3 regions of the Arthrobacter sp. NPDC056493 genome follow, and region 2 is predicted to be linked to each of the others. Evidence: riboswitches for the same ligand, from Rfam matches in the RefSeq annotation. Region 2 holds a riboswitch; each other region holds the start of a gene.

Region 1 (2,972 bases), on a different contig from region 2:
CGGACAGGCGCCGCCCCGTGATCTGGCTGACGAGCGAGGTGACCGAGGCGCCCTCGCCCACAACCTGATCTATGCCGTTCAGAGTGATGTTCATGCTGGTTCCTTGTTTGGGTCAAATGTGACGTGGATCAAATCAGGCGGGGCTCAAATGTGACAGTGCTGCCACCGGGTCCGGGAGCCCGGGGGAAAACCGGCCCGGCAGGAAGTGGGCCCAGCGCGGGTCCGGAATGCCGTCCATGAGCTGGCGGCAGATCGCTGCCGCCGCCGGGGTCAGCAGGACGCCGTGGCGGAAAAACCCGGTGGCAATGATGAGGCCGGCCACGTCCGTCCCGGGCCCCTGCCCGCGGGCCGGCACCCGGCCGAGCAGCGGCGCGTTGTCGGGTGTGCCCGGCCGCGCCCGCGCGGTGGCTTCGAGGAGCTCGAGCTCGGCGACTGCCGGCAGCAGGACCTGTGCGTCGCGCAGCAACTGGTAGACACCGCCGGCGCTGGTGCCCGGCACGCCGTCCTCGCGCTGCGTGGCGCCGACCACCACCGTGCCGTCCTGGCGCGGCACGATGTAGACCGGAACGCCCCGCACCATACCGCGGACTGTTGCGGTGAGCAGGGGCTGCAGGTGTCCGGGGACCCTGAGCCTGAGGATGTCCCCGTAGACCGGGCGCAGCGGCAGCTGCAGTCCCTCCGGCAGGTTCTGCAGCTGCGCCGCGGCCAGGCCGTTGGCCACCACCGTCTCAGTGGCCCTGACGGTGCCGCCGCCGGCCAGCCGGACCCCGCAGACCCTCCCGCCGTCCCAGAGCAGGCCGGCGGCGTGCTCGCGCACGGCGTAGCCGTCCGCTGCCGCGATCTCCTGGCCATGGCCGGCCAGCTCCGCAGCAACCGCGCGGACCAGCCTGCGGGGATCCACCTGATGGTCTGCCGGGATGTCCAGGGCACAGGAGATCCCGGGGCTGAGCAGCGGCTCCCGTGACCGTGCCTCACGGATGGTCAGCGGTTCAACCTCCAGGCCGTGGGTCCGCTGCACGTCCCGCAGGTCCATCAGGGCGCGCCGGTCGGCGGGACCGGCACCCACCGCAAGGGTCGGCGTCGTCAGGTATCCCGCGTCTTCGCCGGCGCTGAGCGTGGCGGCAAACTCCGGCCACCTGGCGGAGGACTCCAGCATCAGCTCCAGGAGCCCTTCCTCCTGGTAATGCAGTTCGCTGACCGGAGCGAGCATGCCGGCCGCGGCCCAGCTTGCACCGCTGCCGGGCGCTTCATCGATGAGTACCACCGACCGGCCCGAGCGCCGTGCCTCCCAGGCGATGCCGTGGCCCACCACGCCGCCGCCGACGACGGCGACATCTGCCTCAAGACTGGTGGCGGCACATTCCGCGCCACTGATGTCAGGGTTCATGAAAATCCTTCCCTACGCCGGTACTAACCGGATCAGGTCAAGCGGTCGGCTCTGACGCCCTCTCAGCCCTGCGCCTTTTATGACAGCAGTAACGGCTCCCGCGGTACCTGCCCAGTTTAGAGGAACTAAGGTGGTTGCCATGACCCAGCACTCTGCCCACACCGCCGCCCGCCTGTACCTCTGCACCGACGCCCGCAAGGACCGCGGCGACTTTGCGGACTTCGTGGACGCGGCGTTTGCCGGCGGCGTGGACATCATCCAGTTGCGGGACAAGAGCATCGAAGCGGCCGAGGAACTTGAGCTGCTGGAAATCGTCCATGCCGCCGCCCGCAAACACGGACGGCTCTGGGCCGTGAACGACCGTGCCGATATCGCGTCCATCGCCGGCGCTCCGGTGTTCCACATCGGCCAGAAGGACCTGCCGTTGCGCGCCGCCCGGAAGCTGCTGCACGACGCCACCGTGATCGGGCTGTCCACGCACAGCACGGATCAGGTGGACGCCGCCGTCGCCGCCGCCCACGGGCGCAGCGGCCTGGACTATTTCTGCGTGGGTCCGGTGTGGGCCACGCCCACCAAGCCCGGGCGCGCCGCCGTCGGGCTCGATCTGCTGCGCTACGCAGCGGAGGCTGTCCGCACCGCGAACGAGGAACGGGTCGGCGGCCTGCTGCTGCCCTGGTTCGCGATCGGCGGGATCGACCGCACGAATGTGGAGCAGGTCCTGGCGGCCGGAGCCAGCCGGATCGTCGTCGTGCGCGCCATCACCGAGGCGGCAGACCCCACGGCCGCTGCGGAAGAACTGCTCGACGCCCTGGACGCAACGGCGCCGGCAGCCGTTTCCTAGGCGGAGAAACCGCTTAGCCGCTCAGTCCCAGCTGGACCATCCGCCGGGAATGGTGTTCCGCGACGTCGGCAGTGATGCCCCGCACCAGCTCCCGTGCGGTGGCGTCCGTGGCACCGGGTTCCGCCTCGACAAACAGCGCGCTCAGAAAGGCGTTTTCGTGGCCCACACGCTGGGCCTGCGTGATCGCTTCGCCCAGGAGCCGGCGGCCCCACAGCGCAAGCCTGGACGCGAGGCGGGGGTCGTCCGCCAGCGCTCCCCTGAGCCGCTCCCGGAGCACGGCCGTGGCCTCTTCCGACGACTGGATCTGCTGGATGACATCCCGCGTTCCGGCATCCACGAACCGGGCCACCGCCCGGTAGAAATCGGCGGACACGGTGTCCACCACGTACGCCTTCATGAGGGACTCGTACCAGTCCGCCGGGCGGGTCCGTTCGTGGAAATGGTCCACGGCCAACTGGAACGGCAACATCGCATCTTCGACGTCGACGCCCATCTCCGCCAGCTTGGCGCTCACCAGCTCGTAGTGCTGGAATTCGATGACGGCGATCCTGCCGAGCACGGCCCGGTCGTGCAGCGTGGGCGAGTAACGGGCGTCGGAGGACAGCCGTTCGAACGCGGACAGTTCGCCGTACGCCATCACGCCGAACAGGTCTGCGACAAAACGGTCGTAGCGAGCGGTGCCAGCCGAGGATGTGCCCATAATCCAAGACTAACGGCGCAATTCGGGCTAACCTGATTTTCGTG
Region 2 (2,972 bases):
TGGACTTGCCGGCGCCGTTGGGACCGGTGACGGTCAGCGCCTCACCGGCCCGGACGTGCGCCGTGACGTCCCGCAGAACCGGCTCGGGCGGCACGGAGCGGAAGCCGCGGCGCCGGGGTCGTTCCCGCGAGACGGCGAGCTTTTCAGTGGCCAGAAGTAATTGGCCAGTGGCAAGCCCGCCGGCACTCCCGGAGGCTGGCGCAAGACCGGAGACCCGCAGAACGGTCCCGGCGGAACGGCGCCGCGTTTCGGGAATGTAGCCCGGGACCCACACGCCGGCGGCGGTGAGCATCCCGCGGGCCTGTTCGAGGACCTCGTCCGGCGTCCCGTCGATCAGTACCGCGCCATTCGTGGCGGACCCCGGCTGCAGCACCACAATGCGGTCCACCAGGTCTTTCCACGCGGCAACCCGGTGCTCCACGACCACCAGGGTGGCTCCGGTCTTGTCGAGGCAGCGGCCCACGGCGTCCCGTACTTCCAGGACGCCTGCGGGGTCGAGGTTCGCGGTCGGCTCGTCCAGCAGGATCAGTCCCGGACGCATCGCCAGGATGCCTGCAAGCGCCAGGCGCTGCTTCTGGCCGCCGGACAGGACCGACGTCGGGTGGTTCAGCGGCAGGTGGGACAGTCCGACGTCGTCCAGTGCCTCGTGCACGCGGCGCCAGATCTCGTCGCGGGGTACGGAGAGGTTTTCGGCGCCGAAGGCGACGTCGTCGCCCAGCCGGGAAAGGACCACCTGGGTTTCCGGATCCTGCTGCATGAGGCCGGCGCGGCCGCGCTGTGCACGCGGCGGTGCTCCGTCGATGAGCAGCTCACCGCTCTCGTCAGCATCGTCGCGGTCGGTTGCACCGCCGTCGTCCGCCGGGCTGCCGCCCGAGTCACTGTCCCCCAGCACACCGGCCAGGGCGTGCAGCAGCGTGGACTTGCCGGCCCCGGACGGGCCCAGCAGCAGGACCCGTTCGCCGGGCCGGATGTCCAGGTCCAGGGCGTGGACGGCGGGTTTGGTGCGGCCAGCGTGGCGCCAGCCCCAGCCGCGGGCGTGTACCGCGGCGGGGCGGACGCCGCCGTCGTGTTGTCCGGGCATTAGGAGAAGACGGGCTCCGTGGCTGCCTTGCGGGACGCGAAGGAACTCAGTACGCCGGTCTTGGCCAGGCCGCGGGTGGCGATCCAGGACAGGGCACCGGCGATGACCGCCCCGGAGATGGCACAGAACACGATGTACGCGAGCTTGTCGCCGGAGGTGTAGGCGATGTTCCAGCCCCACGGGGCGAAGGAGTCGTTCAGGCCGCAGAACAGGCCCGCGCCGGCACCCGCAAGCAGCGAAGCCGGGAGGCTGAACTTCCGGTACACCAGGGCGGCGAACACGAGCTCCGCGCCCAGGCCCTGGAGGACACCGGAGATCAGCACCGTGGTGCCGTACTGCGAGCCCATGATGAGCTCGCCGGTGGCCGCCACCGTTTCGCAGAACAGGGCCGCGCCGGGCTTGCGGATGATGAGCATGCCCAGCACCGCCGGGATCATCCAGCCGCCGGCGTACAGGCCGCTCAGGGGCGGGTAGACGGCGTTGACGGGGGTGGAGATGAGGTTGGCGCCCTGGGACCAGGCCCAGAAGATCACGCCGCCGGCAACGGCGATGAGCGCCGCTACCACGATGTCCGCCACGCGCCAGTTGTAACTGGTCTTCTTGATTGCTGCAGTTGTCATAATGGTCCTCCTGAGGAACAGGAGGGGAAAGCGTTCCCCCGGCTGCCGGTGGCTGGGCCACCTGCTGCCGGGCGCTCTGAGAACTCGACTCCCTTGCGCCGGTACTAGCCGGATCAGGTTCGAGGGTCTGCGGCTGTCCGCACTCTCAGCGCCCATCCACGGTTGCGCTGGCAACTGCCTTTGCATCCCGACGGCGGCGCTCCCCTGTCGTGATAAATCTGCCCTTGTGGGCTGGTCCAGTTTACACCTCGGCGGGCCCGGAATCCCGGGGCCGCCGTCACAATCCAGAAGTCTTGCCGCACCGCCGGAACAGCCGCCCGGAGTACATTGGGGCCATGACGCTACAGGACTCCGGCAGCGCTGCCCTGCCCGCCTTTGACCCCGATTCCGCCGAGGACCAGCCGGCGGGATCCCTGGCAGCCCTGATCGGTCAGATCGAGGGTGAAATCGCCGAACTGCAGTTCCCGAGGTTCAGCAAGGACGATGCCCTGGCGCTCGGCCTGGAACTGGTTGAACGCGGCAAGGAGGACCGGCTGCCCATCGCCATCGATATCACCAAGGGCCAACAGGTCCTGTTCCACGTGGCACTCGAGGGTGCCACCCCGGACAACGAGGGCTGGGTCCGGGCCAAGCAGCGGACTGCCGTGCGCTATGAGGAGCCGTCGCTGCTGGTGGGTCTTCGCGGCAGGGCAGGCGGCGGACGGATCGAGGAGAACGCCTGGTTCGACCAGTCCACCTACGCTGCCCACGGCGGAGCCTTCCCCATCTATGTTCGGGATGTGGGAGTGGTGGCCGTGGTCACGGTCTCCGGGCTGCCGCAGAAAGCGGACCACGACCTCGTGGTGCAGGCATTGCGGGAAATCCACCGGTCCATGCGGCAGGGCTAGCGTTTGATGCGGATAGGCTAGGGAAAGACCAGTGTTCACCACGCGAGGAGTTCCGGAATGAGTCTCTTGATCAAACTGCTTGGCACGGGCATCAGCCTGCTGGCAGGGTTCGCCGGCACCAGGGCCGTCGATACCATCTGGGAAAAGGTCACGGGGCAGAAGCCTCCCAAGGGTGACAAGGACGATGTCCCCACGACGCTGCGCACAGCCCTGACATTTGCCCTCGTCTCCGCGTCGGTCAGCGCGGTCATCCAGGTACTGGCCAACCGCGGCACCCAGCGGGCCATCACCCGGTTCGCCAAGACCCAGGACATCGTCTAGGCACCGGCCCACCCGTCAGTCCTCGACCCACTCGAGCAGGTCGCCGGGCTGGCAGCGGAGCAC
Region 3 (2,972 bases), on a different contig from region 2:
CTGCTGTCTGCTGCTGTCATTGAATACTCCCGAATGTCCGGACCACCGGGTTTCGGCAGCCTCTACATCTCTAAATTACTTGAAGCTTCAATTTATTCCTAATGCACGATCTTTCCCCGGAGCACCACATTCGTGAGGCTGCGGATGGTCTCCGGCACGGTGCGCGGGTCCTCCCGGCAGACCACCACGTCCGCGGCCGCCCCTTCCGCCAGGCCGTCGGCTCCCAGCCAGCGGCGCGCCCGCCAGCATGCCGCGTCCAGCGCCGCCGGTGCGGGCAGTCCGGCGGCGTGAAGTTCAAGGATTTCGTCCGCGATGCGGCCGTGGCGGATCACGCTGCCGGCATCCGTTCCCGCGTAAATTTCGACGCCGGCCTCATACGCTTCGAGGACGCGCTCCCGACGGCGGGTCCACAGTGAGCGCATGTGCTCCGCATACCGCGGAAACTTCGGCTCTGCCTGCGCGGCGATGTCCGGGAAGGTGGCGATGTTGATCAGTGTCGGCACGATCGGCACCTGCTGCTCGACGAGCCGCGGAATGTGCCTGGGCAGCAGGCCCGTGGCGTGCTCGATGCAGTCGATGCCGGCGTCCAGCATGTCATCCAGGGTGTCCTCCCCGAAGCAGTGCGCCGTGACCCTGGCCCCCTCGTCGTGGGCTGCCCGGACGGCGTCCCGCACGGCCGCGGCAGGGAACGACGGCGCGAGGTCGCCGGCGGTCCGGTCGATCCAGTCCCCCACGAGCTTGACCCAGCCGTCCCCTTCCCGCGCCTGCTTGCGCACCGCCTCCACGAGGCCCTCCGGCTCGACCTCCACGGCGAAGTTCCTCAGGTACCGGCGGGACCGTGCAACGTGCCGGCCGGCCCGGATGATCCGCGGCGTGTCGGCCCGCTGCTGCAGCCACCGGGTGTCGCTGGCGGCCCCGGCGTCGCGGACCAGCAGCGTGCCGGCGTTGCGGTCCGTCACGGCCTGGGCGTAGGCCACGTCGTCTTCCACAGCACCGCCCGGGCCCAATCCGATGTGGCAGTGGGCGTCCGCGAAACCGGGCAGGACCCAGCCGTCAAGAACGGCGTCCGGCCGCTGGCCCGGCGGATCAAACGTCAGCTTCCCGTCCACGGACCAGAGCCCGCGGCGTTCCTCATCCGCCGCAGTGAGCACGGATCCGCTGAATTCGATGATGTGCGCCATGACACCAGCCTAAGCCGCAGCTGTGGTAGCTTCGTCTACGACCACACGGGGGCCCCTGCAGGGGCTGAGATCAGGCTGGCGCAGCCTGCGACCGTTGAACCTGTCCGGGTAATGCCGGCGAAGGAAGTGAGCAGTAAATTGAGCACCCAGAAATCACAGCTGATCCCTGCCCAGATTGATGCGGCCCAAAGTGAAGCCGCCGGTAGTGCTGCCGGCAGCGTCACGCAGTCGCTGAAATCCCATTCACTGGCCTATCTCGAAGGCGAGGGCCTGCGGGTGCCGGTAACGGAAATCGCCCTTGAGCCTTCACCGAACGGCGACCAGAACGAACCGCTACGGGTTTACCGCACGGCGGGTCCGGGCAGCGATCCGGTGGTGGGCCTCGCGCCGTTCCGCTCGGAATGGATTGCGGCACGCGAAGACACGGAGCCGTACGACGGACGCGAACGGAACCTGCTCGACGACGGCAAGTCAGCCGTGCGCCGCGGCGCGGCTTCCGCCGAGTGGAAGGGCGCCCGGCCGGTGCCCCGCCGTGCGGCGGAAGGCAAGACCGTCACGCAGATGCATTACGCACGGCAGGGCGTCATCACCCCGGAAATGCGCTTCGTGGCCCTCCGCGAAAACTGCGATGTGGAACTGGTCCGGAGCGAACTCGCCGCCGGACGGGCCATCATCCCCACCAACATCAACCACCCGGAATCCGAGCCGATGATCATCGGCAAGGCGTTCCTGGTGAAGATCAACGCCAACATCGGCAACTCGGCCGTCACCAGCTCCATCGCGGAGGAGGTGGACAAGCTGCAGTGGGCCACCCAGTGGGGCGCCGACACGGTCATGGACCTGTCCACGGGCGACGACATCCACACCACGCGTGAGTGGCTCATCCGCAACTCCCCCGTGCCGATCGGCACCGTGCCGATTTACCAGGCCCTGGAAAAGGTCAACGGCGAAGCGAACGCGCTCACCTGGGAAATCTTCCGCGACACCGTCATCGAACAGTGCGAACAGGGTGTGGACTACATGACCATCCACGCCGGCGTGCTGCTGCGCTACGTGCCGCTCACGGCGAACCGCGTCACCGGCATCGTCTCCCGCGGTGGTTCGATCATGGCCGGCTGGTGCCTGGCCCACCACCAGGAAAACTTCCTGTACACCCACTTCGACGAGCTTTGCGAGATCTTCGCCAAGTACGACGTCGCCTTCTCGCTGGGTGACGGTCTTCGGCCGGGCGCGACGGCGGACGCCAACGACGCCGCGCAGTTCGCCGAACTGGACACCCTGGCCGAGCTGACCCAGCGAGCCTGGGAGTACGACGTGCAGGTCATGGTCGAGGGGCCGGGTCACATCCCGTTCCACCTGGTGCGCGAAAACGTTGAGCGCCAGCAGGAACTCTGCAAGGGTGCGCCCTTCTACACGCTGGGCCCGCTGGTCACGGACGTGGCCCCCGGCTACGACCACATCACCTCGGCCATCGGCGCCACCGAAATCGCCCGCTACGGCACGGCCATGCTCTGCTACGTCACGCCGAAGGAACACCTGGGCCTGCCGAACAAGGATGACGTGAAGACGGGCGTCATCACATACAAGATAGCCGCGCACGCCGCCGACCTCGCCAAGGGGCACCCCGGCGCGAACGAGCGGGACGATGCACTGTCCAAGGCCCGGTTCGAGTTCCGGTGGCGCGACCAGTTCGCGCTGTCGCTCGACCCGGTGACCGCCGAGTCCTTCCACGACGAGACGCTGCCGGCGGAACCCGCCAAGACAGCGCACTTCTGCTCGATGTGCGGGCCC

The links. Region 2 has a riboswitch for thiamine pyrophosphate ahead of ACFQ50_RS06585 (ECF transporter S component). Riboswitches for the same ligand answer to the same signal wherever they lie in the genome.
Region 1: another riboswitch for thiamine pyrophosphate. It lies ahead of thiO (glycine oxidase ThiO); the one in region 2 lies ahead of ACFQ50_RS06585 (ECF transporter S component).
Region 3: another riboswitch for thiamine pyrophosphate. It lies ahead of thiC (phosphomethylpyrimidine synthase ThiC); the one in region 2 lies ahead of ACFQ50_RS06585 (ECF transporter S component).

What each region holds. Positions count from the first base shown of each region.
Region 1 is NZ_JBHTSL010000070.1:20,104-23,075, forward strand. It holds gene thiS (sulfur carrier protein ThiS) at 1-94, opposite strand, end outside; gene thiO (glycine oxidase ThiO) at 134-1,387, opposite strand; TPP riboswitch at 1,380-1,499, opposite strand; gene thiE (thiamine phosphate synthase) at 1,527-2,228, shown strand; gene ACFQ50_RS21345 (ferritin-like fold-containing protein) at 2,242-2,928, opposite strand; gene ACFQ50_RS21350 (RNB domain-containing ribonuclease) at 2,970-2,972, shown strand, end outside.
Region 2 is NZ_JBHTSL010000010.1:42,075-45,046, reverse strand. It holds gene ACFQ50_RS06590 (ABC transporter ATP-binding protein) at 1-1,081, opposite strand, end outside; gene ACFQ50_RS06585 (ECF transporter S component) at 1,081-1,701, opposite strand; TPP riboswitch at 1,774-1,917, opposite strand; gene ACFQ50_RS06580 (heme-degrading domain-containing protein) at 2,037-2,588, shown strand; gene ACFQ50_RS06575 (DUF4235 domain-containing protein) at 2,646-2,909, shown strand; gene ACFQ50_RS06570 (helix-turn-helix domain-containing protein) at 2,925-2,972, opposite strand, start outside.
Region 3 is NZ_JBHTSL010000061.1:7,418-10,389, reverse strand. It holds gene ACFQ50_RS19915 (VOC family protein) at 1-20, opposite strand, end outside; gene ACFQ50_RS19910 (amidohydrolase family protein) at 99-1,181, opposite strand; TPP riboswitch at 1,217-1,324, shown strand; gene thiC (phosphomethylpyrimidine synthase ThiC) at 1,320-2,972, shown strand, end outside.